3 regions of the Pseudonocardia sp. EV170527-09 genome follow, and region 1 is predicted to be linked to each of the others. Evidence: riboswitches for the same ligand, from Rfam matches in the RefSeq annotation. Region 1 holds a riboswitch; each other region holds the start of a gene.

Region 1 (11,295 bases):
CAGCGGCTCGGTGACGATCTCGCGGACGGCGAACCGGGGGTCCAGGGAGGCGTAGGGGTTCTGGTAGATCAGCTGGGCGCGGCGGCGCAGCTGACGCCACGCCTCGCCGCGGACGCGGGTGACGTCCTCGCCGTCGAGGAGCACCTGCCCGGAGGTGGGGTCCTCCAGGCGGAGCAGCAGCCGCGCCGTCGTCGACTTGCCCGAGCCGGACTCCCCGACCAGCGCGACGGTCTCGCCGCGGGCGATCGTGAACGACACCCCGTCCACGGCGCGGTGGGTGCGCCGCGTCCAGGACCCGCGCGCCCGCGGCAGCGGGAACTCCTTGACCAGGTCGCGGACCTCCGCGACCGGGGTCCCGGCCGTGTCGACGGGCGGCAGCACCGGCGGGGCGGTGATCGCGAGACCGGGGGCCGCGGCGAGCAGCTCCCGGGTGTAGGGGTCCTGTGCCCCGGCGAGCAGCTCGGCCGGGGTGCCCTGTTCGACGACCCGACCGTGCCGCATCACGACGATCCGGTCGGCCCGGTCGGTGGCGACGGCGAGGTCGTGGGTGATCAACAGCAGCGCGGTGTCCCGCTCCCGGCGCAGCGCGTCGAGGTGGTCGAGGATCCGGCGGGCGACGGTCGCGTCCAACGCGCTGGTCGGCTCGTCGGCGACGACCAGCGAGGGTCCGGCGGCGATGGCGATCGCGATGAGCACCCGCTGGCGCATCCCGCCGGACAGCTGGTGGGGGTACTGCCCGGCGCGGGTCCCCGGATCGTCGAGACCGGCCGCGGCCAGCAGCTCGACGGCACGGGCCGCGGCCGTGCGGCGGTCGGCGAGCCCGTGGGCGCGCAGGCCCTCGGCGACCTGCACACCGACCTTCTGCACGGGGTTCAGCGCGACGCCCGGGTCCTGCGGGATGAACCCGATCCGGGCTCCGCGCACCGACCGGTGGGCGCGCTCGGACAGCCCGGTGAGGACGGTGCCGTCGAGCGCGACCGTGCCCGCGGTGACCGACCCTGCGGCGGGCAGCAGCCCGAGCACCGCGGCGGCCAGGGTGGTCTTGCCCGACCCGGACTCCCCGACGACGGCGACGACCTCCCCGGGCGCGACGGTCAGGTCGACGCCGCGCACGGCGTGCACCGTCCCGCCACCGCCGGCGTAGGCGACCTCCAGGCCCGTCACCTCCAGCAGGGTGCTCATGCCGACCGCCTCCACTCGCCGTCCAGGGCCCGGGCGATCCGGTTGACCGACAGCACGGTCGCGGCGATGACCAGGCCCGGCATCGCGCACACCCACCAGGCGACGGCCAGGTAGTTCCGGCCGTCGGCGACCAGCGAGCCCCACTCCGAGGCCGGTGGCGGGGCGCCGTAGCCGAGGAAGCTCAGCGCGGACACGGCGAGGATCGCCAGCCCGAACTCCAGCACCGCGAGCACGGCGACCGGCCCGGCCGCGTTGGGCAGGACGTGACACCACAGCGAGACGTACCAGCGGGTGCCGACGGCGCGGGCGGCCTCGACGTAGAGGGCGCGGCGCACCCGCAGGGTCTCGGCACGCATCACCCGGGCGAAGCTCCCGACGCTCGCCACGCCGACCGCGATCGCCACCTTCACCGTGCCGAAGCCGAGCGCGGTGATGAGTGCGAGCGACAACAGGATCGCCGGGATGGCGAGTAGCACGTCGACGCCGCGCATGAGGACCTCGTCGACCCAGCCACCGGTGAACCCGGCGACCAGCCCGATCAGCCCGCCCGCGACGAGCGCGACGGCGACCGCGATCACCGTGGCCTGCAGTGACAGCGAGGCGCCGTGCACGACGCGGGTCCACACGTCGCGGCCGAGATGGTCGGTGCCGAACCAGTGGCCCGGTCCGGGCGGCGACAGCCGGCGTGCGGTGTCGCCGACGGCGGGGTCGCCGGGGGCGAGCAGCGACGGCACGAACGCCGCGGTCAGCACCAGCAGCACGATCGCCGCGGCGAGCACGAGTCCGGGCCGGGCCCGCAGGAGGCGCCCGAGCCGGGCCGCCGGGCGGCGCGGGGCCGGAACCGGCTCCGGCCCCGCGCCGGGCGCGGGGGCGGGGGTAGCCAGGTCGCGGTCGAGCAGGGTCATCGGGAGCTCCCGGAGGCGACGGCGACCCGCGGGTCGAGCAGCGGGTAGGCCAGGTCGACGAGCAGGTTGACCACGACGAACGCGAGTGCCGCGAACAACACGATGCCCTGGACGACGGGGATGTCCTGCGCACCGACCGAGGCGACGGTGAGCCGGCCCAGACCGGGTCGGGTGAACACCGTCTCGACGACGACGGACCCGGCGAGCACGTTGCCGACGACGTAGCCGAGGACGGTGAGGGCGGGGATCGCGGCGTTGCCCAGCGCGTGGCGCAGGTGCACCGCGGCCTCGCCGACCCCCTTGGCGCGGGCGGTGGTGACGTAGGGCGAGTCCAGTGCCTGGCCGAGGCTCTTGGCCAGCACCTGGGCGACGAGCGCGCCGGTCGGGAGACCGAGGGTGACCGCGGGCAGCACCAGCGACTCCGGACCGCGGTCGCCGACCGACGGCAGCCAGCCGAGGGAGAACGAGAACAGCTGCACCAGCATCAGCCCGACCCAGAACACCGGCAGCGACACCGCCAGCGACGGCAGCGACGCCAGCACCTGCCGCAGCCACGGCGACCGGACCCAGGTCGCCGCGACGGCGACCGCGGTACCCGCGACGACCGCCACGACCAGCCCGGCCGCGGCGATCTGCAGGGTCGGCGGGAGGGCCTCGGCGACGGCGGTCCGCACGTCCTGCCCGCTGACGAAGGAGGTCCCGAGGTCACCGTGCAGCGCGGCCCACAGCTTGGTCACGTACTGCACCGGCAGCGGCTGGTCCAGGCCGTAGCGGGCGCGCAGGGCGGCGAGCTCGGCCGGGGAGACCGGCTCGCCGTCCGACGCCGACGCCATGGTCGCGACCGGGTCACCCGGCAGCAGGTACAGCACGACGAAGCTGACCGTCCACGCCGCCCACAGCACGACGGCGGCGAGCCCGAGTCGGCGCAGCAGGTAGGGAAGGGTCATCGCGCGTCGGACTTCCAGGCGTCGTGGAGCTGGATGCGCGAGGACGCGTCGAACGCGACCCCGTGCGCGTCCGGGCCGACGCCGAGCACGGTGGTGAGTTCGACGACGGGCGCGGTGTCGAACCGCTGCGCGAGCAGCGCCTGCGCCTGCCCGACGAATGCCGCGCGTCGCGCGGGGTCCACCGTCGCGGCCTGGGCCAGCAGCGGTGCCTGCAGCGGCCCGTCGGGCAACCGGTACCGGTTGGTCCCGTCGGTGCCGTAGGTCGACCGCAGGATGTCCGGGTCGGCCCGGGTCAGGTTGCCCCACGCGGCGACGAAGTCACCGCCGTCGAGGACGGCCTGGGTCTCGGCGATCTGGATCTCGCGCAGCTGCAGGTCGATCCCGATCCGGCGCAGCTGCTGCTGGATCAGCTCCAGTGCGGGCTTGGTCGTGCCGATGTTCTGCGCGAAGGTCAGCGGCACGGTCAGCCGCTGCCCGCCCTTGGCGCGGATGCCGTCCGGACCGGGCACCCAGCCGGCGCGGTCGAGGGCGGCGGTCGCGGCGGCCGGGTCGTAGCCGACGAGCGCGGACTGGTCGGCGTAGGACGGCGTCGTCGACGACAGCGGGCTCGTCGCCGCGCGGGTCTGGCTCGGGTACACCGCGGCGACGACCTCGTTGCGGTCGATGCCCCGGCTCACCGCCTCGCGGACGGCGGCGTCGGCACCGAGCGGGGTGCCCTGGTTGAACGTGATCCCGAACGGCAGGCCGGGGTTCGGCCGGGCCGGGAGCTGCACGCCCGCCGCGGTGAGCGGGGCCTCGTCCTGCTGGCCGACGCTGGCGATCGCGTCGACCTCGCCGGACTGCACGCTGCCCGCCCGCACCCCGGACTCGGGGACGACGCGGAACTCGGCCCGGCCGAGCCAGGCCTCGCCGGGGTGGGTGAACAGCTGCGAGCCCCAGTCGTAGCCGGCCCGCTTGGCGAGCACGGTGACGTCGTTCTTGGCGTAGCGCTCGAGAGTGAACGGCCCGGAGCCGACGACGCCCGCGCAGCGCTCGTCGTCGGAGCGGGCGGCGCTGGCCGGGGAGAGCAGGCCGAGGCTGTGGGTGGAGGTGCCCTGCAGGAACTGCACGTTGGGCCGGGAGAACCGGACGGTGAACTCGGTCGGGCTCGCGACGTCGGTGCCGACGTACCCGGCCAGGTAGCCCTTGGGCAGGCTGCCGCGGGCGCCGAGCGAGCCGACCCGGTCGAAGTTGGCCTTGACCGCGGCCGCGTCGACCGGGGCGCCGTCGGAGAAGGTGGCGCCCTGGCGCAGGGTGAACGTCCACGCGGTGGCGTCGGCGTTCGACGACCAGCGGGTCGCCAGCCACGGCACGATCGCCCCGGTGGACGGGTCCTGGTCGGTGAGCGAGTCGACGATCTGGCGCAGCGAGTAGATCGAGTCGTTGCTCTGCACCTGCTGCGGGTCGGCGCAGCCCTGGTCCGAGGACACCGCGAACACCAGCGTCCCCCCGGGACGGGGCGGCCCGGCGTCGGCACCGGCGCCACCGGCGCCCGACCCGCAGGCCGAGAGGACCAGCGCGGTGGCCGCGAGCAGCACCGCGCAGCGGCCGGCGGGCAGGTCCCGCCGGAACCCGAACCGGCGGCTCACGCCGTCACAGCCGGGGTGTGGCGCTCGCCGAACCGTGACGGGTGCGCGAGACCGAGGTTCTCCCGCAGCGTCGCACCCGGGGTGTAGTCGGTCCGGAACACCCCGCGCTCCTGCAGGATCGGCACCACCCGGTCGACGATCTCGTCGAGGCCGGACGGGCTGACGTGGGAGCCGAGGATGAACCCGTCGGAGGCGTCGTTCTGGACGTAGCGGTCGATCTCGTCGGCCACGTGCTCGGGGGTCCCGACGAACACGGCGCGGTCGAACACGTGCTTGACCGTCTCGCGCAGCGAGTACCCGTGGGCGTCGGCGAGCTCGCGCCAGGCGGCGACCGTGGCGTGCGCGTCCTGGGTCAGCGGGGCCCGGCCCTCGATCCACTTCGGGGCTTCGGGGGTGGGCTCGACGTCGGGCAGCGGCCCGTCCGGGTCGTAGCCGGACAGGTCGCGGTTCCAGACCATCTCGGCCAGCACGATGGAGGTCCACGGGTCGACCTGCTGGTCGTGGATGTGCTCGTGACGCTCGCGGGCCTCGGCGTCGGTGTCGCCGAGCACGACGCCGGCGCTGGGCAGGATCCGCACCTCGTCGGGGTCCCGGCCGGCCTTGCGGACCCGGGCCTTGACGTCGTCGTAGAAGGCGCGGGCCTCGTCGAACTTCTGGTACCGGGAGAAGATCGCGTCGGCGGACGCGGCGGCGAAGTCGCGACCGGCCGGGGACTCCCCGGCCTGCAGCACGACGGGGTGGCCCTGCGGGCTGCGCGGGGTGGTGAAGCGCCCGGCGATGTCGAACTGGTTGCCCGAGACCGCGAAGTCGCCGACGTGGCCGTCGCGCAGGAAGGTGCCCGACGCGGGGTCGGCGACGACGGCGTCGGAACCCCAGGAGTCCCAGAGCGCGCGGACCGCGGCGAGGGTCTCCCCGGCGCGCTCGTAGCGCTGGTGGTGGCCGAGGTAGGCGCCGCGGCGGAAGTTCTCGCCGGTGGGGGCGTCGGAGCTGGTGACGACGTTCCACGCCGCGCGCCCGCCGGAGAGGATGTCCAGCGTCGCGAACTTGCGGGCCAGCTCGTAGGGCTCGTTGAAGGTCGAGTTGATCGTCCCGGCCAGACCGATGTGCTCGGTGACCGCGGCCAGCGCGGCGAGCACGGTGAAGGTGTCCGGGCGTCCGACGACGTCCTGGTCGAAGATCTCCCCGCCGCGGGTGCGCAGCCGCAGGCCCTCGGCGAGGAAGAGCAGGTCGAGGCGTCCGCGCTCGGCGGTGCGCGCCCAGTGCGCGAACGACTCCCAGGCGATGTGGCTGCCCGAGGCCGGGTCGCTCCAGACGGTGTCGTGGTTGACGCCCGGGAAGTAGGCGCCGAGCACGATCTGCTTCCTGTTGCTCATGCGGTGGCTCCGGAGAAGGTCGGGACGACGGCGGACCCGGCACCGGCGGCGTAGCGGCTGGCGGGCCTGGGCAGCCCGAAGCGCTCGCGCAGGGTGGTCTCGCCGTAGGCGGTGCGGAACGCGCCGCGGGACTGCAGCTCGGGCACCAGGCCGTCGACGACGGCGTCGAGGTCGGTCGGCAGGACGGCCGGGCGCAGCCGGTAGCCGTCGAGCCCGGCGCGGCGCCAGGACAGCAGGGTGTCGGCGAGCCCGGCGGGGGTGGTGGCGAGGATCGCGGCGTCGGAGGAGAGCGGGTCGAGTGCGTCGAGCCGGGCGAGCCGCTCGCGGGCGGCGCGCCGGGTGTCGGCGAGCACCACGACCACGTCGCCGAGGATGCGCAGCGGCGGTGCGGTGCGGCCCGCCGCGGCCTCGGCGGAGCGGACCTGGGCGACGATGCGGACGGCGTCGTCGGCGTCGTGCGGGGTGGTGGCCACGACGTCGCCGACCCGGGCGGCGAGCAACGCCGGCTCGTAACCGTGGGCCAGTGACAGGACCAGCGGCTGGCCCTGCGGCGGGCGCGGCACGATCGACGGGCCGGCGACGCCGAAGTGCTCCCCGGCGAAGTCGACCCGGTGCAGCTTGTCGCGGTCGACGAAGCGCCCGGTGAGCGCGTCGCGGATCTCGGCGTCGTCCTCCCAGGAGTCCCACAGCCGGCGCACGACCTCGACGACGTCGGCGGCCTCCCCGAACAGCTCGGCGACCAGCGCGCGGGCGGCCGGGGTGTCGAGGTCGGCGCGGCGCAGCCCGGGGACGGTGCGGCGCCCGAAGTGGGCGGCCTCGTCGGCGCGGACCGAGGTCTGCACCCGCCAGCCGGCACGGCCGTCGCTGTCGTGGTCGAGGGTGGCCAGCGCGGACGCGACGTGGAACGGCTCGGTGTGGGTGGTGGTGACGGTCGGGACCAGCCCGATCCGCGACGTCAGCGGGGCGAGGAAGGCGGCGACCAGCGACGCGTCGAGGCGTCCCTGGACCCGGTCGGTGCGTCGCTGTGCCCCGTCGAGGTGGTCCCCGGACTGCAGGCCGAACCCGTCCTCGATCGTGAGCAGGTCGAGCAGCCCGCGCTCGGCGGTGCGGGCGAGGTCGGCCCAGTGGCGCGCGGTGAACAGCTCGCCGGGCCGGGCACCGGGCTCGCGCCAGGCGGCGGGGTGCCAGCCGGCGCCGTCGAGCGCGACGGCCAGGTGCAGCGGCCGGCCTGAGGTGTCCGATGTGGACATGAGGGCATCACTTCCTCGTCACACGGGGTGCGACGGAACGGGGTGGGACGTCACGGGGACGGACGCCACCGCCGACGGAGCGCCGACGGGCGACGCGCAGCGCGGGACAGGGCGGTGTCAGACCCGACAGGTCGCGCCGGCCACCCGCATCAGGTCGACGTGCCGCCGGTACCGAGGGTGGTGCGCGCCGCGCACCTGATCCGCGATCGACCGCATGATGTCCTCCATCGAACCCGGCTGGAGCACCCGCACCCGCTGCTGCGGGGGGTTGCTGCGGCGTCGTCGAGCCGGGTCTCTCGGCCGCTCCGGATGGTGTGCTCCCCGACTGTAGGGAGCCGGTGCCCGATGGTGTCAACCCGCGGAGCCGGCCAGTGATGCCCGCCGCACCGAAGCTCCCGACCGGCGGAATCGCGATGCCGAACCGGCTCCACCTGTCCGGACAGCCCGGTCGCTTTCCTGGGGGGTGGACACCAGGTTGTCCGGAGAGGTGACCACGACGCACCCTGGTCGGGTGACGACGAGCCGACGGAGGCCCTCGCGCCCCGACCGGTTCGCAGGGGGCGCGACCGAGCCCTCCCCCCACCAGCCGGCCCGAGCCGCACGGCGTGCGGTGCCGGTGCATCCGACCGGCCTCGAGCCGTTCTGGCCGAGCCGGCGGGCCCCCGCCTACAGCGAGCTCTGTCGCTGACCGAGCCGTACCGGTCCCCGCTCTCCCGCGGACGGTGACGCCGCACGTCCGGCGTCCGACGCATCCACCGGAACCGGGACCGCCCGCCGGACACCACTCCGGCCCGCCCCCCGTCCTGCATCCCGGCACGCCGTCCCGGCCGGCCGGACCCGGCGCGCTGCGGTCGTCCCGACCGCCCGCCGCCCACCACGGAAGGACCCCGTCCCGCGATGTCCCCGCACGTCCTGCGCCCCGGCTCCCGGGTGCGCACCGCCGCCGTCCTGCTCGCGTTGCTGACCGCGCTCGGACTCATGGCCGGCTGCTCCCGCGCCGCCGAGAGCACCACCGCGGCAGGTCCCACCTCGCCCGCCACCGAGGTCCGCGTCGGCTACTTCCCGAACATCACCCACGCCCCCGCGCTGGTCGGGGTGAAGCAGGGCCTGTTCGCCAAGGAGCTGGGCAGCACGAAGCTCACCACCCAGACCTTCAACGCCGGCCCGGCCCAGGTCAACGCCCTGCTCGGCGGCTCGATCGACGTCGCGTTCATCGGCTCCGGCCCGGCGATCAACGCCTTCACCAAGTCGAACGGCGAGGCCGTGCGCCTGGTCGCAGGCTCCACCTCGGCCGGGGCCCAGCTGGTGACCAGGCCGGACATCACCTCACCCGAGCAGCTCAAGGGCACGATCATCGCGACGCCGCAGCTGGGCAACACCCAGGACATCGCCTTCAAGACCTGGCTCGAGGAGAACAACCTCCCGATCGGGGACGGCCCGGACGCGGTGACCGTCCAGAACATCGACAACCCGCAGACCCTCGACCTGTTCAAGCAGGGCAAGCTCGCCGGCGGGTGGCTGCCCGAGCCGTGGAGCTCGCGCCTGGTCGACGCCGGCGCGAAGGTGCTGGTCGACGAGAAGTCCCTGTGGCCGGACGGCAAGTTCCCGACCACCGTCGTCATCGCCCGGACCGAGTTCCTGCAGCAGCACCCGCAGACCGTCGAGGCGATCCTGCGCGGCGAGCAGGCCGCCATCTCCTTCATCCGCAGCGACCCGGCGCAGGCCAAGACCGTCTCCAACGCCGCGATCGGCGAGATCACCGGCAAGCCCCTGGCCGCGAACATCCTCGACCGCGCCTTCACCGAGCTGTCCTTCGACACCGACCCGCTCGCCTCGACCTTCCCGCAGCTGGCGAAGGACTCCGTCACCGCCGGCATCGCGCAGAGCGAGGCGAACCTGACCGGTTTCCTCGACCCGACCGCGATCGACGCGGTCCGCACCAGCTCCGGGGAGGCCGCCGTGGACCCGGCCGGTCTCGCCGCCGCGAACTGACCATCCCGACCGACGAGGGGAACCACCGATGACCGTCGACCTCACCACCCGGCGCCCCCCGACCCGCGACACGGCCGTGGAGCTGTCGGGGGTCGCCAAGACCTTCGGCACCGGCCCCGGGGCGGTGACCGCGCTCAACGGGATCGACCTGCGGGTCGGCGGCGGCGAGTTCGTCTGCGTGCTCGGCGCCTCCGGCTGCGGCAAGTCGACGCTGCTCAACCTGCTCGCCGGGCTCGACGAGCCGACCGCGGGCGAGGTCGCGGTGGGGTCCGCCCGACCGTCGTTCATGTTCCAGGAGGCCGCGCTCATGCCGTGGCTGACCGCGCTGCGCAACGTCGAGCTGCCGCTCAAGCTCGCCGGGCACGGACGGGCGGCCCGGCGCGAGCGGGCCGAGGAGCTGCTCACCCTGGTCCGCCTGGAGGGCGTGGGCGGGAAGCGGCCGCACGAGCTGTCCGGTGGCATGCGCCAGCGCGTGTCGCTGGCCCGGGCACTCGCCGCCGCGACCGGACTCGGCGACGAGCCCGGCACCGGCGGGCTGCTGCTGATGGACGAGCCGTTCGCCGCGCTCGACGCCATCACCCGCGACGTGCTGCAGGGCGAGCTCCTGCGGGTATGGCGGGCCACCGGCACGACGATCGTGTTCGTCACCCACGACGTGCGCGAGGCGGTCCGGCTGGCCGAGCGGGTCGTGCTGCTGTCCTCGCGCCCCGGCACCGTGGTCCGCGAATGGTCGGTGCCCGCCGACGGACACGACGCCGAGGCCCAGGCCGAGCTGCACGACGACATCACCGGACGACTGCGGCAGGTGATCACCAGCCATGCCGCGTGAGGACTCCTCGATGACGGTCGTCGACAACGACCGGGACTCCGCCGCCGCGGTCGCCGGGCTCGACGCCCTCGACACCCCGGTCGAACGCACCACCCCGTGGTGGCAGCGGTTCCTGCGGACCTGGCTGCCACCGCTCGTCGCGCTCGCCCTGATCGTCCTGGTCTGGCAGATCGTCTGGGCCTCGGCGATCACGCCGGAGTACAAGCTGCCCGCACCGGGCGCGGTGGCCGAGGCGTTCGGCGCGACGGTCGCCAGCGGCGAGATCTGGTCCATCCTGTGGACCTCGATCAGCCGGGCCGCGCTCGGCTTCCTGCTCGCCCTGGTGATCGCCACCCCGCTCGGCGTGGTCGTCGCGAAGGTGCCGGTGGTGCGCGCGGCGATCGGCCCGCTGCTCACCGGCCTGCAGTCGCTGCCGTCGGTGGCCTGGGTGCCGGCCGCGGTGCTGTGGTTCGGGCTGACCAACACCACGATCTTCTTCGTGGTGCTGCTCGGCTCGGTGCCCTCGATCGCGAACGGCCTGGTCGCGGGGATCGACCAGGTGCCGCCGATCCTGCCGCGGGCCGGCCAGGTGCTGGGCGCGACGGGCTACCAGATGGCCCGCTACGTGCTGCTCCCCGCGGCGCTGCCGGGCTACCTCGCCGGCTGCAAGCAGGGCTGGGCGTTCTCCTGGCGCTCGCTGATGGCCGCGGAGATCATCGCCGCCGGCCCGGCGCTGGGGGTCGGGCTCGGCGCCTACCTGAAGAACGGCGCCGACGTGAACGACATCGTCCAGGTGTTCGCCGCGATCCTGCTGATCCTCATCGTCGGCATCGGGGTCGAGCTGCTGGTCTTCCGCCCCCTGGAGCGACGGGTGCTGCGTGCCCGGGGGCTCGCCCTCACCGTCTGACCCGCCGGTACCCGAGCGGGGCCGTCCGTAGGCACCCCGTACGGACGGCCCCGCTCGTGACGTGTGCCGCCCGGGTGTCCGGACGGGCGATCAGAACCGTTCCCACCAGCCGAAACGCCGTGACCCCAATCCCAACTCCAGAGGTTGGGTTTCGGACGCGGGACGGTTACCGTCACCGTATGTCCGTTCCGGTTCCGCTGACCACGCGCGCGCACATCGACCTCGCGCGCGTCGCGTCGGCGCTCTGTCGGTCCTGACACCGGTCGCGCCGACCGCACCGCCCCGCCGACCGCACCGCCCGGC
Region 2 (5,655 bases), on a different contig from region 1:
CGGTGCGCCGCCCGCCGCGGTGCCGTCGGTCGCGGCGCACGGCGCTTCCGCCGACTCCACCGGGTGAACGTCGCTCAGGACAGGCAACCGGTTGCGTGGTCTCGTTATCCTCCTGTGATCGAGGGGACCCCAGCCCCGTCGGAGAGGCAGTCGTGAACCGACCCCACACACCGCCGCCGGACGACGACCACACCGCTCGCACCCATCGTCTCCCGGCCGCCACGCATCGGATCCCGGTGCCGCCCACCCAGCAGCTCCCGGCCCGCACCGAGGTCATGCCGGAGTCCCCGCAGGACGGGCCGACCCGCGCGATGCGTCAGGTCCGGGCCCGCACCGAGGACGGCGCCTGGCCGGCCATCCCGATGCTGCCGGTGATCCGGCCCGACGAGTCCGAACCACTGTCGGAGGTCGACCGGGTCCACGGGCACCGCGGGATGCGCCGGCTGCGCGAGACCATCGAGCGGCTGGAGGACCCGGCCGTGCCGGCCTGGCCCCAGCCCGACCAGCGCGACTGAGCCCGACCACCGCGGCCGAGCCCGGCCATCGGCCCCGACGTAGGGTCGGTGACGTGCCGTTCCAGCCTCCCGCACCGCATCCGTCCGGTGCCCGGCCCCCGGCGATCCCGCCGGAGCTGGTGCCGGGCCACGTCGCCCTCGTCATGGACGGCAACGGCCGCTGGGCCAACGCCCGTGGTCTGCCCCGCACGGAGGGGCACAAGCGGGGCGAGGCGTCGCTGATGGACGTCGCCCGCGGCTGCATCGACCTCGGTGTGCGCTGGCTGTCGGCGTACGCGTTCTCCACCGAGAACTGGCGGCGCAGCCCCGACGAGGTCCGGTTCCTGATGGGCTTCAACCGCGACGTCATCCGCCGCCGGGTCGACGAGATGGACGCGATGGGGGTCCGGGTCCGCTGGGCGGGCCGCCGCCCGCGGCTGTGGCGCTCGGTGATCAAGGAGCTGGAGATCGCCGAGGAGCGCACCCGCGGCAACGACGTGCTGAACCTGACCATGTGCGTCAACTACGGCGGCCGGGCCGAGATCGTCGACTCGGTGCGCCAGATCGCCCGGCTCGCCGCCGAGGGCCGGATCAACCCCGACAAGATCGACGAGCGGATGCTGGCCCGCCACCTCGACGAGCCGGACATGCCCGACGTCGACCTGTTCGTGCGCTCCTCGGGGGAGCAACGGACCTCGAACTTCCTGCTCTGGCAGAGCGCCTACGCCGAGATGGTCTTCCTGGACACGCTGTTCCCCGACTTCGACCGGCGCCACATCTGGCAGGCGATCGAGATCTACGCACGCCGGGACCGGCGTTTCGGCGGGGCCGTGGACGCCGCGACGGGAGACGCCGCGACGGGGGTGACATCGTGACCACCGATGTGATCACCGGGATGCTCGCCACCGCGAAGGGTGCGCTGGAGCGGTTCCACGACGTCACCGCCGACGACGACGGCGCGCTGACCTTCGCCCACGGCGGCGTGCTGTGCGTGGTGCAGGGGACGGAGCTGGAGGAGGGGCTGCCCGTCCTCAACCTGACCTGCGTCGTGGCGTGGGACCTGCCGGACTCCGCCGACCCGGAGCACGACGTGCCGCGACGGGTCGGGCTCGGGGTGGGGGAGGGCCTGTTCGGCACCCCCCGGGTGGTGCGCGGCGAGCGCGGCTGGGACGTGACGCTGCGCTACGCCTTCCCCGCGGCCGGGCTGGGCGAGGGTCCGATGGGGACGCTGCTCATGCTCGTCGTGTCCTCCGCGTCGAGCATGCGGGCCGAGCTCGTCGGCGGCTGACCGGTCGGCCGGGGCGGTGCCCGCCCCGGCCGCACGGGTCACTTCTTGCGGTTGGTGCCGAGCTCCTCGGCGATCGGGTTGACCGGGTCCACGTCCTTCGTGGACTCCGACAGCCCGGGACGGGTGTGCTCGGTGCGCCGCTGCGCGCGCAGCTGCTCGGTCTCCTCGGCCGACTCGTCCACGGTGTCGCCCGCGGTCTGGCGCGCCGGGTCGTCGTCGGCCAGGTCCACGGCGGCCACCACGTCGGCGATCGAGGAGTAGTGCTCCTCGGCCGGCACCGCCCGCAGGGCCTCGACCGTCGCGGCGTCGGCCTCGTTGCGCTCGGCGGTCCACGCCAGGTCGTCCTTGCCGGCGGGGAACTCGAGGCCGTGCAGGGCGGTGCGGACGGCGTCGGACGTCGTCGTGCGGGTGGTCATCAGGTCACCTCTCGTCGGGATGTGTCCCGACCGGGTAGCCGCTGTGCGCCGGATGATGCATCCGGCGGGGATCAGTTCCCCGGGCCGTCCGCGGCGCCGTCCCGGGCGCCGTCCCGGGTCACCGCGTCCTCCGGGACCGCCTCGCCGCTGTCGTCGAGGTGCACCAGCGGCAGCCCCGCGAGCTGGCCCGCGGTCATCCCGTGCGCGACGCCGAGCACGTCGTTCTGGGACTTCTTCATCCGGGCGTCCACCAGGCCGGACAGGCTGTAGGCGACCCGGCCGAGCAGCCTGACCGTCGTCTCGTCGACGAGCGGGCGCGGGGTGGAGACGACGGCGACGCCCCGGGGCGTCCCGTCGTTGGACTGGGCCACGCCGATCGAGTACGACTCGCGCGGGTTCACGTGCCGCGAGGCGTAGTGGTCGCGGAGCTTGAACACCATGTCGTGGAACCCGCTGACGTCCCCGTCGAGCTCCAGCGACGTCAGGTCGTCGGTGGTCAGCGTCTTCGTCCGGCCGGAGAAGCACCGCACGTAGCCGATCAGGGCGCCGGTCCACAGGGCCTCGACCAGCGCCGGGTCGGCGTCCACCCGCACCGGGCCGGACTCGGGCCCGCCCAGGGCGGTGACCAGGTGCTCGCAGCAGCGCAGCACGTACTGCAGGTCCTCGAAGACCGCGGCGAGCTGGGCCAGCTCGCCGGACTCCGGGACGTCGATCCGCCGGACCGTGGTGGGCGCGGGGTGCGTGTCCGTCATCGGTCAGACGCTATCCGGGGTGGCGATGCTCACGTGTCTCCATCTGAGACGGTCTGCTAGCTTCGTCGCCGAAGGTCACGAGTGCCAGCGCGAAGCCCCGGCTCGCTGGACGGCAACCCTCCTCCGCGGTGGGGTGCCCCGGGTGATGACCGGGCCGACGCGACACCCGCAGTCGGCAAGCGCGGATCCGTGCGCCACGCCGGGTCCCCGAGATCGGCCGGAGGCCCGATCATGACCCTCGCCCTGCCACGTCCCGTCCAGCACGCGCTGCCCCGCGTCGTCGGTGCGGACCTCACGGTCCCGCTCGTCGACGGCCGGTGGGCCCGCTACTGCGACCTCGACTCCGCCGCATCGGCGCCGGCGCTGGAGCCGGTCGCCGCGCACGTCGCCGAGGTGCTGCCGTACCACGGCAGCGTGCACCGCGGCGCGGGCTGGACCTCGAAGGTCTGCACCGCGCTCGTGGAGAACGCCCGCGCCGACGTCGCCCGGTTCGTCCGGGCCCGCGCCGACGACGTCGTGGTGTTCACCCGCAACACCACCGACGCGCTCGGCCTGCTCGCCCGCGCCGTCCCCGGCCCGGTGGTGACCCTGGACCTGGAGCACCACGCGACGCTGCTGGCCTGGCGCGACCGCGAGCACCGCGTCGTGCCCGCCGCCGCCACCCTGGCCGCGACGCTCGATACGTTGCGGGCCGAGCTCGCCGCCCGTCCCGACGCCGCGCTGGTCGCGGTCACCGGGGCGTCCAACGTGACCGGCGAGCTCCTCCCAGTCGCCGAGATCGCGCGGATCGCGCACGCCGCGGGTGCCCGGCTGTGCGTCGACGCCGCCCAGCTCGCCCCGCACCGGCGCGTCGACCTGGCCGGGTGGGACGCGGACTACGTCGCACTGTCCGGGCACAAGCTCTACGCGCCCTACGGCGCCGGGGTCCTCGTCGGTCGCCGGGACTGGCTCGACGCCGCCGACCCGCACGTCGCGGGCGGGGGAGCGGTCCGCTCCGTGTCCGTCGCCGACGGCCCGGGCGGCGGCACCGTCACGGAGTGGCTGCCGTCGCCGCAGCGGCACGAGGGCGGCACCCCGAACGTGCTCGGTGCCGCCGCGCTCGGAGCGGCCTGCCGGAGCCTGGACCCGTTGATCGACGACATCGTGCCCGCTCACGAGCGCGAGCTCGCCGACCGTCTGCACGCCGGCCTGGCGACGGTCCCCGGGCTGCGGACCCTGTCCTGCTTCGACGACGTGGGCGACCGCACCGCGACCGTCTCGTTCACCCTGGGCGAGCTGCCCGCCGGGCTGGTCGCCGCGGCGCTGTCGGCCGAGTACGGCATCGGCGTCCGCGACGGCCGGTTCTGCGCCCACCCGCTGCTGGCGCGGCTCACCGGCGGCCGCGACGCGGTGCGCGCGTCGCTGGGCCTGCGCACCGGCTCCTCCGACGTCGACCGGCTGGTCGACGCGCTGACCGATCTGGCACGGCGCGGCCCGGCCTGGACCTACGCGCTCGTCGACGGCCGGTGGGCACCGAGCCCGGACCCGCGCCCGGCGGACCCGTTCGCCCGCGACCGGGAGCTGCCCGCCGTCCCCGGCTGCGGGGACTGAGGCCGGGGCCGGGACTGAGCCGGGGTCTCAGCCCGCCGAGCAGCGGCCGCAGAGGCCGAAGATCTCGAGGGTGTGCGACACCTCGGTGAAGCCGTGCTTCTGGGCGACCGACTCGGTCCAGGACTCCACCGCCGGACCCTCGATCTCGACCGCGGCGCCGCACCGGCGGCACACGAGGTGATGGTGGTGGTGCTCGGTCTCGCAGCGCCGATAGACGGCTTCACCGGACGCGACCCGCAGCACGTCGACCTCGCCGCCGTCGGCGAGGGTCTGCAGGGTCCGGTAGACCGTGGTCAGGCCGATGCCCTCGCCGGCGCGCCGCAGCTCCTCGTGGATCTCCTGGGCGGACCGGAAGTCGTCCAGCCGGTCCAGCAGCGCGGTGACGGCGGCCCGCTGCCGGGTGGCGCGGATGCCGCGCGGCCCGGCGGTGGACCGCTCGGTGACCGCCGCCGCGGTCGTCCGGCCGGTCGTCTCCGTCACGTGTCCTCCTCGACGTGGGCGACGGCGTCCACCACGATGTGCGCCAGGTGGTCGTCCACCAGCGAGTACAGCACCTCGCGGCCCTTCCGCTCGCCCTCGACCACCCCGGCGGCCTTGAGGACCCGCAGGTGCTGGCTGATCAGGGGCTGGGTGACCCCGAGCGCGTCCACCAGGTCGTGGACGCACCGCGAGTGTTCCAGCAGCTGCAGCACGATGGCGATCCGGACCGGTGCGGCGAGTGCCCGCAGCAGGTCGCCCGCGGCGGCCAGGGTGCGCGGGTCGCGGGTCGGGCCCGGCTCGGGCGCGGGGTGATGGTCGTCGTCCGCGCCCGGGCCGGCTCCCGGTGCGTGCGTGGTCTGGGCTGCGGCAGACATGTGGTGGACCCGTCCGTTCCCCCGGGGGCGGCGGCCACACCCTCCGGCGCTGCTGTGCCGTACAGGCCGCACTCGACATGGTAGGCGTGTTCGTTATCGTCGCGCCGTGCTGCTGGTCTGCCGCTTCCGCGTGTCTCCCTCCGAGGAGGCCGCGTTCACCACGCGCGTGGCCCGCGCCCTGGAACTCCTGGCCGTCCGGCCGGGCTTCCGCGGGGGTGAGGCGGGCCGGGCGATCGAGGACGCCGGGCAGTGGGTCCTGAC
Region 3 (11,295 bases), on a different contig from region 1:
GTCCAGAGTGGTCACGGCCTTCACCAGCAGACCCGGGTCGCGGTAGGTCACCGCGGTCACCCAGGCCAGCAGGTCGACCTTCTCGGTGCGGGCCGCCAGGTAGCCGAGCACGGTGTAGGCCTCGAGCATGTCGGTCTCGACCGGTCCGACCGGCCGGATCTGCCAGAGGTGGTCCATGACGCTCACCCGCGCGAAGCCCTGTTCCTCGGCCGCGGCGGCGATCCGGGACAGGTCGTCGGCCAGCCCGGCCGGGCCGGCCGGGTAGGTGAAGTCCGCGATGTGCAGTCCGATCCTCACAGCTGTCCTCCCGTAAACGGAGCAATCTCCGTTTACGAGCGTAGCCCTCTCCCGGCGGCGGGCGCCACCGCACACATCGGACCACGGGCGTCGCCGGTTCGGTCGGCTCCGTCACGTCGCGCACAACCGTTCGGTGCGGTTCACTGGCGTCGTGATCGCGCTCGTGCGGAGGCTGCACATCGACCTCGCCCGGACGGCCGGGGCGCTCTGTCCGCGCCTCTGAACCGCCGCCCCTGATCCGCCGCCCGCGCACACGTATCGCACCCCTGGGAGTTCACCCATGCCCCTCGTCACCTTCGCCGTCAGCGGTCAGGGCACCGGCGTCGCACAGACCGTCGCGGTCGACGGCGCCGATTACGTCATCGAGACCGACGCCTACCCCGCCTTCGGCGGCAAGGACGAGCACCCCAGCCCGCTCGCCTACACCCTCGCCTCGCTGTCGTCGTGCAACCAGGTCACCAGCTCGATCGTCGCGAAGGAGCTCGGCATCACGATCGAGCACGTGCGCTTCGACGTCGCCGCCGACTTCAACCCGACGACGATGACCACCGGCACCCACCGCGACGGCGAGACCACCTTCCAGAACCTGCGGATCGACGCCGTCATCACCACCGACGGCACCGACGAGCAGGTCGCGCAGCTCGCCAGTGAGACCGAGCGACGCTGCCCGGTGTCGCAGCTGTTCGCCCTGGCCGGGGTGTCGATCACCAGCACCTGGACGAAGGCCTGAGGTCCTAGTCTGCGGGGGTGGCAGACACCGTCGACTCCCCCGCACTCGTCCACCTGGCCGTCGAGGCCGGAATCGCGACCATCACCCTGGACTCCCCGCGCAACCGCAACGCACTCTCGGCGCAGCTGCGCCGGGAGCTGATCGCGCACCTCGACGCGGCGATCGCCGACGACGCGGTGCGGGTGATCGTGCTGACCCACACCGGCACGGTGTTCTGCGCGGGCATGGACCTGCGGGAGTCGCGGGGCGCGGGCGCCGAGCAGCAGGGTGTCACCGAGGTGCCGCGGATCCTGACCACGTTGTGGGACTCCCCGAAGCCGGTCGTCGCCCGCCTGTCGGGGCCGGCCCGCGCCGGCGGGGTCGGGATCGTGGCGGCGTGCGACATCGCCGTCGCCGCCGAGTCGGTCACCTTCGCGTTCTCCGAGGTCCGGATCGGGGTGGTGCCCGCGGTCATCTCGGTGACCGTCCTGCCCCGGCTGTCCGCCCGCGCCGCGCACGAGCTCTTCCTCACCGGGGAGACCTTCGACGCGCGGCGCGCGGTGGCCGTCGGGCTGATCAACAGCGCCGTCCCGGCCGAGGCCCTCGACGACGAGGTGGCCCGCTACACCGGGATGCTGCGCCTCGGTGCACCCGGTGCCCTGGCCGGGACGAAGGCGATGCTGCGGCGCGAGCGCCCGACGACGATGAGCGACGACTTCGCCGCGATGAACACGCTGTCCGCGTCCTACTTCGCCTCCGAGGAGGGGCAGGAGGGCATCCGGGCCTTCGGGGAGAAGCGGACGCCGTCCTGGGTGCCGCAGGACTGAGCCCCGTGCCCCGCGGCCCTGGCCGGCCCCGGCCTCGCTCGCCCCGCCTGGCCCCGCCCCGGGCCCGGCGAGTAGCACATCAGGTACCTCGGACCCCCTGGGGCGGGTTCACGGCGTACCACTCGGCGCGTGGTCCAGAGCCCGACCGATCTCCGCGACGATGCGCCCGGGCTCGTCGCGCATGTCGAACCGGGTGTAGCGGTAGATCCGCCACCCGACGTCGACGAGGCGGGTCACCCGAGCGGCGTCGCGCAGGACCCGGTCGGGGCCGGTGTGGTCGGCGCCCTCGTACTCGATGCCGACGCGGACCGCGGGGTAGGCGAGGTCGAGCCACACCGCGCGGCGCCGGACGTCGTCGAGCACCGGGTGCTGGGCCTGCGGTCTCGGCAGCCCGGCCCGCACCAGGAGCAACCGCAGCCGGGTCTCGGGTGGGGACGCGGCGCGCCGGTCGGCGAGCCCGAGGACGCCGGGAATCCTGGACACCCCGCGCAGGCCCCGGTAGCGGACCGCGAAGTGCAGCAGCAGGTCCGGGGAGAACCCGTGCCGGAACGCCAGCGCGTCCACCGCGACGACGGCGTCGGTCTCGTCCTCCCCACGGGCGAGGTCGAACGCGGTGCGCAAGGGCGTGGTGACCCGGACCCCGTCGCACCACCCGATCTCACCGGGATGCAGCCGGTCGCGGCGCACGCGCACCCCGGCCGGGGCCCGGGCCCGGACCGGGAGCACCACCTCGACCGGCGCCCCGGCCGGCGCGCACGGGGCACCGGACAGCTCCGCCGCGGCCCATCCCGCGATCACCCCGCGACCGCCGGACCAGCGGGACACCGCCCGGCACCGGTCGGCGTGCCCGAGCGGGACGAGGTGCCGGGCGGCCCAGGTGTCGGGCAGCACCCGGACGAACGCCGGCCCCTGCAGCCGTCGCGCCGTCACGAGACCGGCTCGGACAGCGGCCGAGCCGCGGAAGATCAGGGGCCACCCCGGCACGTCCACCGACGCAGGATCCGGGGACACCGCGCCGGGCGGGGACGTTCGGCGTCCCCGGTGTGCGATCGCGAACCGACCCGGTCGCCGGGGTGCGCCGAGTGGCACACCACGGACCCGGGACCGGCCCCGACGGGTGCACCGCGTACCACTCGGCGGGCAGGTTCAGCGCCCCGGCGGGGCCGAGGACGCGCGGCGGGGCGAGAGGCGTGCGGCAGGCGGGGGGGCTCGGCGGAGCGAGAGGTGGAGCGGAGGGGCGGCGGGGGCGGGGGCGGTCCATCGGAGCGCGAGGTGCCGCCGGACGGGCCTACCCTGGAAGGCATGAGCGTCCCCGTCGTCACCACCGACCCGGGTGCGGCGCTGGATCTGCTCGCCGGGCGGCGCCTGGTCGTCCTCACCGGGGCCGGGCTGTCCACCGACTCCGGCATCCCGGACTACCGCGGCCCGGGCTCGCGCCCGCGCAACCCGATGACCTACTCCGAGTTCGTCTCCGGGGAGGCCGCGCAGCGGCGGTACTGGGCGCGCAGCCACGTCGGCTGGGCCCGGATGCGCCGCGCCGACCCCAACCCCGGGCACCGCGCGCTGGCCGCGCTGGGGGCGGCGGGCGTCGTCGACGGGCTGGTCACGCAGAACGTCGACGGCCTGCACACGGTGGCCGGCAGCCGCGGCGTCGTCGACCTGCACGGGCGCATCGACGAGGTCGTCTGCCTGGACTGCCGGCGGATCACCGCCCGCGACGCACTGGCGGCCCGGCTCACCGCACTGAACCCCGGCTTCACCGAGGCGCACAGCGCGCAGGTCGAGACCGCCCCGGACGGCGACGCCGCGGTGGAGATCACCGACGGGTTCCGGATCGCGCCGTGCGCGTCCTGCGGCGGGGTCCTCAAGCCGCACGTCGTGTTCTTCGGGGAGAACGTGCCGAAGGACCGGGTGGCGCGGTGCTACGCGATGGTCGCCACGCTGACCCCCGAGGACGGTGCACTGCTCGTCGCCGGGTCCTCGCTGAGCGTCATGTCGGGGCTGCGGTTCGTCCGGGCCGCCCACCGGGCGGAGGTGCCGGTCGTGATCGTCAACCGCGGGGCGACCCGGGGCGACGAGCTCGCCGACCTGCGCGTCGACGCGGGCTGCTCGGAGGCCCTGACCGCGCTGGCGGCCCAGCCGGTCTGAGTGTTCAGGCCCCGCCGTCGCGGCGCCCGCGGGGCGTGTCGAAGCGCCGGGTGGCGCGGGCGGCCCCGATCGCGACCAGCGCGCACGCGGGCAGGACCACCACCGTCACGAAGACGACCTGCACCACGAACGGCAGGCCGGTGAGCCACAGCTCGAACGCGTCCCAGCCGTCGATGATCGTGCGCACACTCCACACGGTAGTCCCCGCGCCCAGGCATTAGGTTCGGGGCCATGTTCGCTGTCTACGCGCAGGAGCCCAACGCCGACGCTCCCCTCGACTCCCTCGTCGTGGGCGAGCGGCCCGACCCGGAGGTCCCCGACGGCTGGGTGTCCGTCACCGTCTCCGCCGCCAGCCTCAACATGCACGACCTGTGGACGCTGCGCGGGGTCGGCATCAAGCCCGACCAGTTCCCGATGATCCTCGGCTGCGACGGCGCCGGGACCCTCGACGACGGCACCGAGGTCGTCCTCTACCCGATCATCGGGGACCCAGACTGGCGCGGCGACGAGACCCTCGACCCGAAGCGCACCCTGCTCACCGAGCGCCACCAGGGAACGATGGCCGACACGGTGATCGTCCCGGCACGCAACGCGGTCCCCGCCCCGAAGGGCCTCACCCCCGGCCAGGGCGCCGTGCTCGGCACCGCCTGGCTGACCGCCTACCGGATGCTGTTCACCAAGTCGGGCCTGCAGCCCGGCCAGACCGTGCTCGTCCAGGGTGCCTCCGGCGGCGTCTCGACGGCGCTGATCCAGCTGGGCCGCGCCGCGGGCCTCCAGGTGTGGGTCACCGGCCGCGACGAGGAGAAGCGCGCGCTGGCCGAGCGGCTCGGCGCGCACGCCACCTTCGAGTCCGGCGCGAAGCTGCCGGGCAAGGTCGACGCCGTCATGGAGTCGGTCGGCGAGGCCACCTGGAAGCACTCCATGCGGGCGCTGCGCCCCGGTGGCCGCATCGTCATCTGCGGCTCCACCTCGGGCCCGAACCCGCCCGCGGACCTCCAGCGGCTGTTCTTCCTCCAGCTCGAGGTGGTCGGCTCGACCATGGGGACGCGGCAGGAGCTCGTGGATCTCATGAACTTCGTCGCGACGGCCGGGATCACGCCGGAGATCGGGACCGAACTGCCGATGGACTCCGCGAAGGAGGCGTTCGAGGCGATGTCCGCGGGGCGGACGGCGGGGAAGATCGTCCTGACCCGCTGATCCGTTACGAGATCCGGGTGTGATGCATTCGTGATGTCGTTGGGTCACGTCAAGCGGTCTACGAAATGCCTGGTCGTCGCCCTGTCGGTCATCGCTGCGTGACGACCGCCCGGCGCTCGGGGGACGTTTGCCCAGGACAGGGTCGGATTTCGCCCGTTCGGCAAGTACAGTGCGTCATCGTGACCGAGCCTTTCAGTCGACGGGCGTCGGGGACTGCCACCATGGCTGCCCCGACGCCTGGAGCCGCGGGTATCGTCGAGTTCCTGGACCGGGTCGACCACGCCGTGGCCACAGCCCTGTCCACCAACCCGTCCTCGACGGACGTCAGCCGTGACGGCTGGCGCGTCCTGTTGATGCTCGCCCGCGGCACCGGCCGCAGCATGGGCGAGGTCGCGGGACACACGTCGCTGCCCGCCCCCACGGCCACCCGGATCGTGGACCGCCTCGTCGAGAAGAAGCTGGCCTACCGGTCGGCCGACCCGCTCGACCGGCGCCGTGTGCTGGTGCACCTGTCTGCCGAGGGACGGACGGTCGTCGAGTCCGTCTGCCAGCGGGTGCAGCGCATCCTGTCGCCGCGCCGTGCCCCCGCCGCCCGGCCCGCGCCGTGCGACGGGCCGATCCCCGGCCCCCGGGCAGGCCTGGCCATGTAACCGGCCCCCGCGCTCCCCGCCCCCCACCACGTACACGTCGGGCCCGACTCCCCCGCTGGGAGTCGGGCCCGCTTCGCGTCCGGGGCTACTTCTTGGGCTTCTCGGTGGCCGTACCGCCCCCGGTGGACAGCGCGGCGACGAAGGCCTCCTGCGGGACGTCGACGCGGCCGATCGTCTTCATCCGCTTCTTGCCCTCCTTCTGCTTCTCCAGCAGCTTGCGCTTGCGGGAGATGTCGCCGCCGTAGCACTTGGCGAGGACGTCCTTGCGGATCGCGCGGATCGTCTCGCGGGCGATGATCCGGGCGCCGACGGCGGCCTGGATCGGCACCTCGAACTGCTGGCGCGGGATGAGCTCGCGGAGCTTGGTCGCCATCGAGGTGCCGTAGGAGTACGCCGACTCCTTGTGCACGATCGCGGAGAACGCGTCGACGGCCTCGCCCTGCAGCAGGATGTCGACCTTGACCAGGTCGGCGACCTGCTCGCCGGCCTCCTCGTAGTCGAGGCTGGCGTAGCCGCGGGTGCGCGACTTCAGGTTGTCGAAGAAGTCGAAGATGATCTCACCGAGCGGCATCGTGTAGCGCAGCTCGACGCGGGTCTCGGACAGGTAGTCCATCCCGCCGAGCTGGCCGCGCCGGCTCTGGCACAGCTCCATGATGGTGCCGACGAACTCCGACGGCGCCAGGATGGTGATCTTGGTGATCGGCTCGCGGACCTCGGCGACCTTGCCCACCGGCCAGTCGCTGGGGTTCGTCACCTCGATCTCCTCGCCGTCGTCGGTGGTGACCTGGTAGACAACGTTGGGCGCGGTCGAGATCAGGTCGAGGTCGAACTCGCGCTCGAGCCGCTCGCGGGTGATCTCCAGGTGCAGCAGGCCGAGGAAGCCGCAGCGGAAGCCGAAGCCGAGCGCGGCCGAGGTCTCCGGCTCGTAGGTGAGGGCGGCGTCGTTGAGCTGCAGCTTGTCCAGCGCCTCGCGCAGGTCGGGGTACTGCGACCCGTCGATCGGGTAGAGCCCGGAGTAGACCATCGGCTGCGGCTCGCGGTAGCCGGTCAACGGGTCGGTGGCCCCGTTGCGCTTGGAGGTGACGGTGTCGCCGACCTTGGACTGGCGGACGTCCTTCACCCCGGTGATGAGGTAGCCGACCTCGCCGACGCCGAGGCCGTCGGACGGCTTGGGCTCCGGGGAGACGATGCCGATCTCGAGCAGCTCGTGCTCGGCGCCGGTGGACATCATCTTGATCTTCTCGCGGGGCGACAGCTTCCCGTCGACGACGCGGATGTAGGTGATGACGCCGCGGTAGGTGTCGTAGACCGAGTCGAAGATCATCGTCCGGGCGGGCGCGTCGGCGTCGCCGACCGGGGCGGGGACCTGGGCGATGACGGCGTCCAGCACCGCCTCCACACCCTCACCGGTCTTCGCGCTGCACCGCAGCACGTCCTCCGGCTCGCAGCCGGTGATGTGCGCGATCTCCGCGGCGTAGCGCTCCGGGTCCGCGGCGGGCAGGTCGATCTTGTTGAGGACCGGGATGATGTGCAGGTCCTTCTCCATGGCCAGGTACAGGTTGGCCAGGGTCTGCGCCTCGATCCCCTGCGCGGCGTCGACCAGCAGGATCGCGCCCTCGCACGCCTCGAGCGCCCGGGACACCTCGTAGGTGAAGTCGACGTGGCCCGGGGTGTCGATCAGGTGCAGCACGTGCTCGGTCTCGACGCCGTCGGCGTTCTTCGCCGTCCACGGCAGCCGCACGTTCTGCGCCTTGATCGTGATGCCGCGCTCGCGCTCGATGTCCATCCGGTCCAGGTACTGGGCCCGGGCGTCACGATCGCTCAGTACCCCCGTGACCTGCAGCATCCGGTCGGCCAGGGTCGACTTCCCGTGGTCGATGTGGGCGATGATGCAGAAGTTCCGGATGCGCTCCGGCGGGGTGAACGTGCGGTCGGCGTACGTCGTCACTCGGCTGTACTCGGCTTTCGCTCATGCGTGGGGCTTCGGGCACTTCGGGTGCTCAGGGCACTCGGGGCTCGGGGCACTGGGACCCATCGTCCCATGTCGGGCCGGGCGGCCGCCGTGGTGGCACCGCAGGTCGTCACACGCTGTTCACGCCGGGCGTCCCCGCGTTGCCCCGACGCGGCCGATCGCGCAAGATCGAACGGCCAGGAGCCGAGTCCCCAACCCGGAGGAGTCACCGTGTCGGTCACCCCCGTCCCCCCGCTCGACCGGCTGAGCGCGGCGCGTGTCGTGCTCGCCCGGAAGAAGAAGCTGGGCCTGACCTGGGACAAGATCGCCGAGGCACTGGGCCGCTCGCTGGAGTGGTCCACCTCGGCCCTGCTCGGGCAGCAGACGCTGACCCGCGAGCAGGCCGAGGCCGCAGGCTCCCTGCTGGACCTGGACGACGACGTCGTCGACGCCCTCACCCTCCCGCCGGAGCGCGGCGCGGCCGCGGTGGACCTCACCGACCCGCTGGTCTACCGCCTCTCGGAGATGGTGCAGGTGTACGGCACGACGATCTCCGAGCTGGTCCGCGAGGAGTTCGGCGACGGCATCGTGTCCGCGATCGACTTCGAGCTGGACCTGCAGCGCGTCGCCGACCCGAAGGGCGACCGAGCCGTGATCACGCTGAACGGGAAGTTCCTGCCCTACCGCGTCTGGTGACCCGGAACAGGGGGCGAGGACGCCGCTGGTAACCTTGTGCGTCGAGCGCTCGGCGTGCTCGCCCGAAACGGCCTGGACCCTCTCTCCAGTGATGCTGTTCGGTGCCGCCGGAGCGGACCCGGACGTACACAAGACCAGCCGACCAGCAGGCAGGAAGACCAGAGGCAGACGTGGCCAACATCAAGTCGCAGATCAAGCGTGTCAAGACCAACGAGAAGCGCCGGCAGCGCAACAAGTCGGTGAAGTCGTCGGTCAAGACCGCGATCCGCCACTTCCGCGAGGCCGCCGACTCCGGCGCCGACAACGTCGTGGAGCTGCAGCGCAAGGCGGCCAAGGCCCTCGACAAGGCGGCCGGCAAGGGCGTCATCCACAAGAACCAGGCGGCGAACCGCAAGTCGGCGCTGGCCAAGCGTCTCAACGACGTCCAGGCCTGAGCCACCCCCGGTTCCCCCACGACGGCGCCGCCCCATCGGGGCGGCGCCGTCGTCGTGTTTCCCGGACCGTTCGTGTCCCCCGACCGCTCGTGTCCCCGGACCTTTCGTGGCCCCGGACCGCTCGTGTCCCCGCACCGGACACGTCCCTCGACCGATCGCGTTCCCGGGCCGGGGCCCGTGCGCGTGCTGCGGGCGCGGGGCTCAGCGCGGGGTGCGGGCGGACACGACCGCCAGCACGGCTCTCTCCAACGCGTACCCCGCGTCCGCGGCGACGCCCTTGACGTCGGCGTTCACCCGGGCGGTCGCCGCGATGGCGACGGCGAGCTGCTCCGGACGCCACTGCCGGACCGTCTGTTGCGCCTTGCGGATCTTCCACGGAGGCATGCCCAGCTCACCGGCCAGCCGGTTCGGGTCTCCCCGCCCGGCCGAGCCGACCTTGGCCAGGGTGCGCACCGAGTCCGCGAGCGCGTCGGCGATCAGGACGTGCGGGACACCGAGCACCAGCGCCCACCGCAGCGCCTCCATCGCCGCCCGCCGGTCCCCCGCGACCGCCGCGTCGGCCACCGCGAAGCCGGAGGACTCCGCCCGGCCGCGGTGGTAGCGCCGCACCCCGGCCTCGTCCACGGCGCCGCCGGTGTCCGCGACGAGCTGCCCGGCCGCGGCCGCCAGCTCCCGCAGGTCCGACCCGACCGCCTCGACCAGTACCGCGAGCGCACCGGGGGTGATGGTGCCGCCGTGGCGGCGCACCTCGTCGCGCACGAAGTCCGACCGCTCGTCGGCGCGGGTGATGCGGTTGCAGGTGACGGTGTGCGCCCCGGCCTTGCGCATCAGGTCCAGGACCGCCTTGCCCTTCGCCCCCCCGGCGTGCTGGACCACCAGAACGATCCTGTCGGCCGGGTCCTTCACGTAGTCGGCGAGGGCGGCGGTCATGTCCTTGTTCGCATCCTGGCCATGAGTGAGCACGATCACCCTGCCCTCCGCGAAGAGCGAGGGGCTGAGGTGCCCGGCGAGCTCGCCGGGTGCCACCTCGGAGGTGCGGAAGCGGCGCAGCTCGGTCTCCGGATCGCGCTGCCGGGCGCGCCGGACCAGGTCGGACACCGCCCGCTCGGCCAGGAACTCCTCGTCCCCGACGACCAGCTGCAGCGGGCCCGGTTCGCTCGTGCTGCTCACACCCCCATGGTGGCCCACACCCCCGACAACGGGTGAGCCGCGTCCCGGCACGACGACCTCGTCTGGCGGTGCGGTGCCCCGTTCGCGTACCGTCGTCGTCGATTCCGGCGCTCGGCGTCCGGAGCACCACAACCACATATGGCTCATCCAGAGGGGCAGAGGGAACGGCCCGTTGAAGCCCCGGCAACCGGCGTCGCACGACGATCCGCCCAGACCTGCGCATTCCGCGCGGCGAGGACGTCGACGAACACGGTGCCAATTCCGGCCCGCCACCTCCGGCGGGACAGATGAGGAGATCTCGTGACTCTCACTGCTGCGCCCGAAACCACCTCTGCCTACGACCTGGGCTCCGCGCGCGCTCTCGCGTGCCGCGAGTGCCGCCACGAGACCCCGCTCGCCGCGGAGTTCGCGTGTCCGCGCTGTTTCGGCCCCCTCGAGGTGGCCTACGACTTCCCGAAGGTCACCCGCGCCTCCATCGAGGCCGGTCCGAAGTCGATCTGGCGCTACAAGGACCTGCTGCCGGTCCCCTCGACCGTCGAGCAGCACGCGAACACCGAGCCCGGCCTGACCCGGCTGATCGAGGCCGACAACCTGGCCCGCGCGCTCGGGGTCCGCAAGATCTGGATCAAGGACGACACGGGCAACCCGACGCACTCGTTCAAGGACCGCGTCGTCGCCGTCGCGCTCGCCGCCGCCCGTGAGCTCGGCTTCTCGGTGCTGTGCTGCCCCTCCACGGGCAACCTGGCCAACGCCGTGGCCGCCGCGGCCGCCCGCGCCGGCTGGGACTCGGTCGTGCTGGTCCCGTCCTCGCTGGAGCAGGCGAAGATCGTCACCACCGCCGTCTACGGCGGCACCCTGCTCGCCGTCGACGGCAACTACGACGACGTCAACCGGCTCGCCACCGAGCTGGCCGCCGAGCACGAGGACTGGGCGTTCGTGAACGTCAACGTCCGCCCGTACTACGCCGAGGGCTCGAAGACCCTGGGCTACGAGGTCGCCGAGCAGCTCGGCTGGCGGCTCCCGCAGCAGGTGGTCGTCCCGGTCGCATCCGGCTCCCAGCTCACCAAGATCGACAAGGGGTTCACCGAGCTCGGCACCCTGGGTCTGGTCGAGCCCACCCCCTACACCGTGTTCGGCGCCCAGGCCACCGGCTGCTCGCCGGTCGCGCGGGCCTTCGAGGCCGGTCACGACGTGATCCAGCCGCAGAAGCCGGACA

The links. A riboswitch is a leader RNA that binds a small molecule or an ion and turns the genes downstream of it on or off. The one in region 1 is predicted to bind S-adenosylmethionine.
Region 2: linked by a shared signal. The riboswitch ahead of FVA95_RS21040 (aminotransferase class V-fold PLP-dependent enzyme) and the one ahead of FVA95_RS33770 (putative leader peptide) in region 1 are both predicted to bind S-adenosylmethionine.
Region 3: linked by a shared signal. The riboswitch ahead of thrC (threonine synthase) and the one ahead of FVA95_RS33770 (putative leader peptide) in region 1 are both predicted to bind S-adenosylmethionine.

What each region holds. Positions count from the first base shown of each region.
Region 1 is NZ_VRMC01000002.1:7,833-19,127, reverse strand. Features, by position in the region: gene FVA95_RS00800 (ABC transporter ATP-binding protein) at 1-1,182, opposite strand, end outside; gene FVA95_RS00795 (ABC transporter permease) at 1,179-2,087, opposite strand; gene FVA95_RS00790 (ABC transporter permease) at 2,084-3,034, opposite strand; gene FVA95_RS00785 (ABC transporter substrate-binding protein) at 3,031-4,662, opposite strand; gene FVA95_RS00780 (NtaA/DmoA family FMN-dependent monooxygenase) at 4,659-6,035, opposite strand; gene FVA95_RS00775 (LLM class flavin-dependent oxidoreductase) at 6,032-7,285, opposite strand; gene FVA95_RS33770 (putative leader peptide) at 7,403-7,501, opposite strand; SAM riboswitch class I at 7,507-7,601, opposite strand; gene FVA95_RS00770 (ABC transporter substrate-binding protein) at 8,183-9,277, shown strand; gene FVA95_RS00765 (ABC transporter ATP-binding protein) at 9,306-10,106, shown strand; gene FVA95_RS00760 (ABC transporter permease) at 10,117-10,992, shown strand.
Region 2 is NZ_VRMC01000076.1:365-6,019, forward strand. Features, by position in the region: gene FVA95_RS21015 (hypothetical protein) at 153-515, shown strand; gene FVA95_RS21020 (isoprenyl transferase) at 569-1,369, shown strand; gene FVA95_RS21025 (hypothetical protein) at 1,366-1,782, shown strand; gene FVA95_RS21030 (DUF2795 domain-containing protein) at 1,821-2,198, opposite strand; gene FVA95_RS21035 (hypothetical protein) at 2,270-2,950, opposite strand; SAM riboswitch class IV at 3,024-3,138, shown strand; gene FVA95_RS21040 (aminotransferase class V-fold PLP-dependent enzyme) at 3,182-4,540, shown strand; gene FVA95_RS21045 (Fur family transcriptional regulator) at 4,568-5,020, opposite strand; gene FVA95_RS21050 (helix-turn-helix transcriptional regulator) at 5,017-5,394, opposite strand; gene FVA95_RS21055 (antibiotic biosynthesis monooxygenase) at 5,501-5,655, shown strand, end outside.
Region 3 is NZ_VRMC01000022.1:27,075-38,369, forward strand. Features, by position in the region: gene FVA95_RS09190 (LLM class F420-dependent oxidoreductase) at 1-297, opposite strand, end outside; gene FVA95_RS33860 (putative leader peptide) at 449-520, shown strand; gene FVA95_RS09195 (OsmC family protein) at 578-1,027, shown strand; gene FVA95_RS09200 (enoyl-CoA hydratase-related protein) at 1,045-1,833, shown strand; gene FVA95_RS09205 (hypothetical protein) at 1,942-2,823, opposite strand; gene FVA95_RS09210 (NAD-dependent protein deacetylase) at 3,136-3,981, shown strand; gene FVA95_RS09215 (hypothetical protein) at 3,986-4,168, opposite strand; gene FVA95_RS09220 (zinc-binding dehydrogenase) at 4,213-5,178, shown strand; gene FVA95_RS09225 (MarR family winged helix-turn-helix transcriptional regulator) at 5,400-5,828, shown strand; gene lepA (translation elongation factor 4) at 5,914-7,776, opposite strand; gene cynS (cyanase) at 8,011-8,475, shown strand; gene rpsT (30S ribosomal protein S20) at 8,646-8,909, shown strand; gene holA (DNA polymerase III subunit delta) at 9,111-10,079, opposite strand; SAM riboswitch class I at 10,220-10,373, shown strand; gene thrC (threonine synthase) at 10,380-11,295, shown strand, end outside.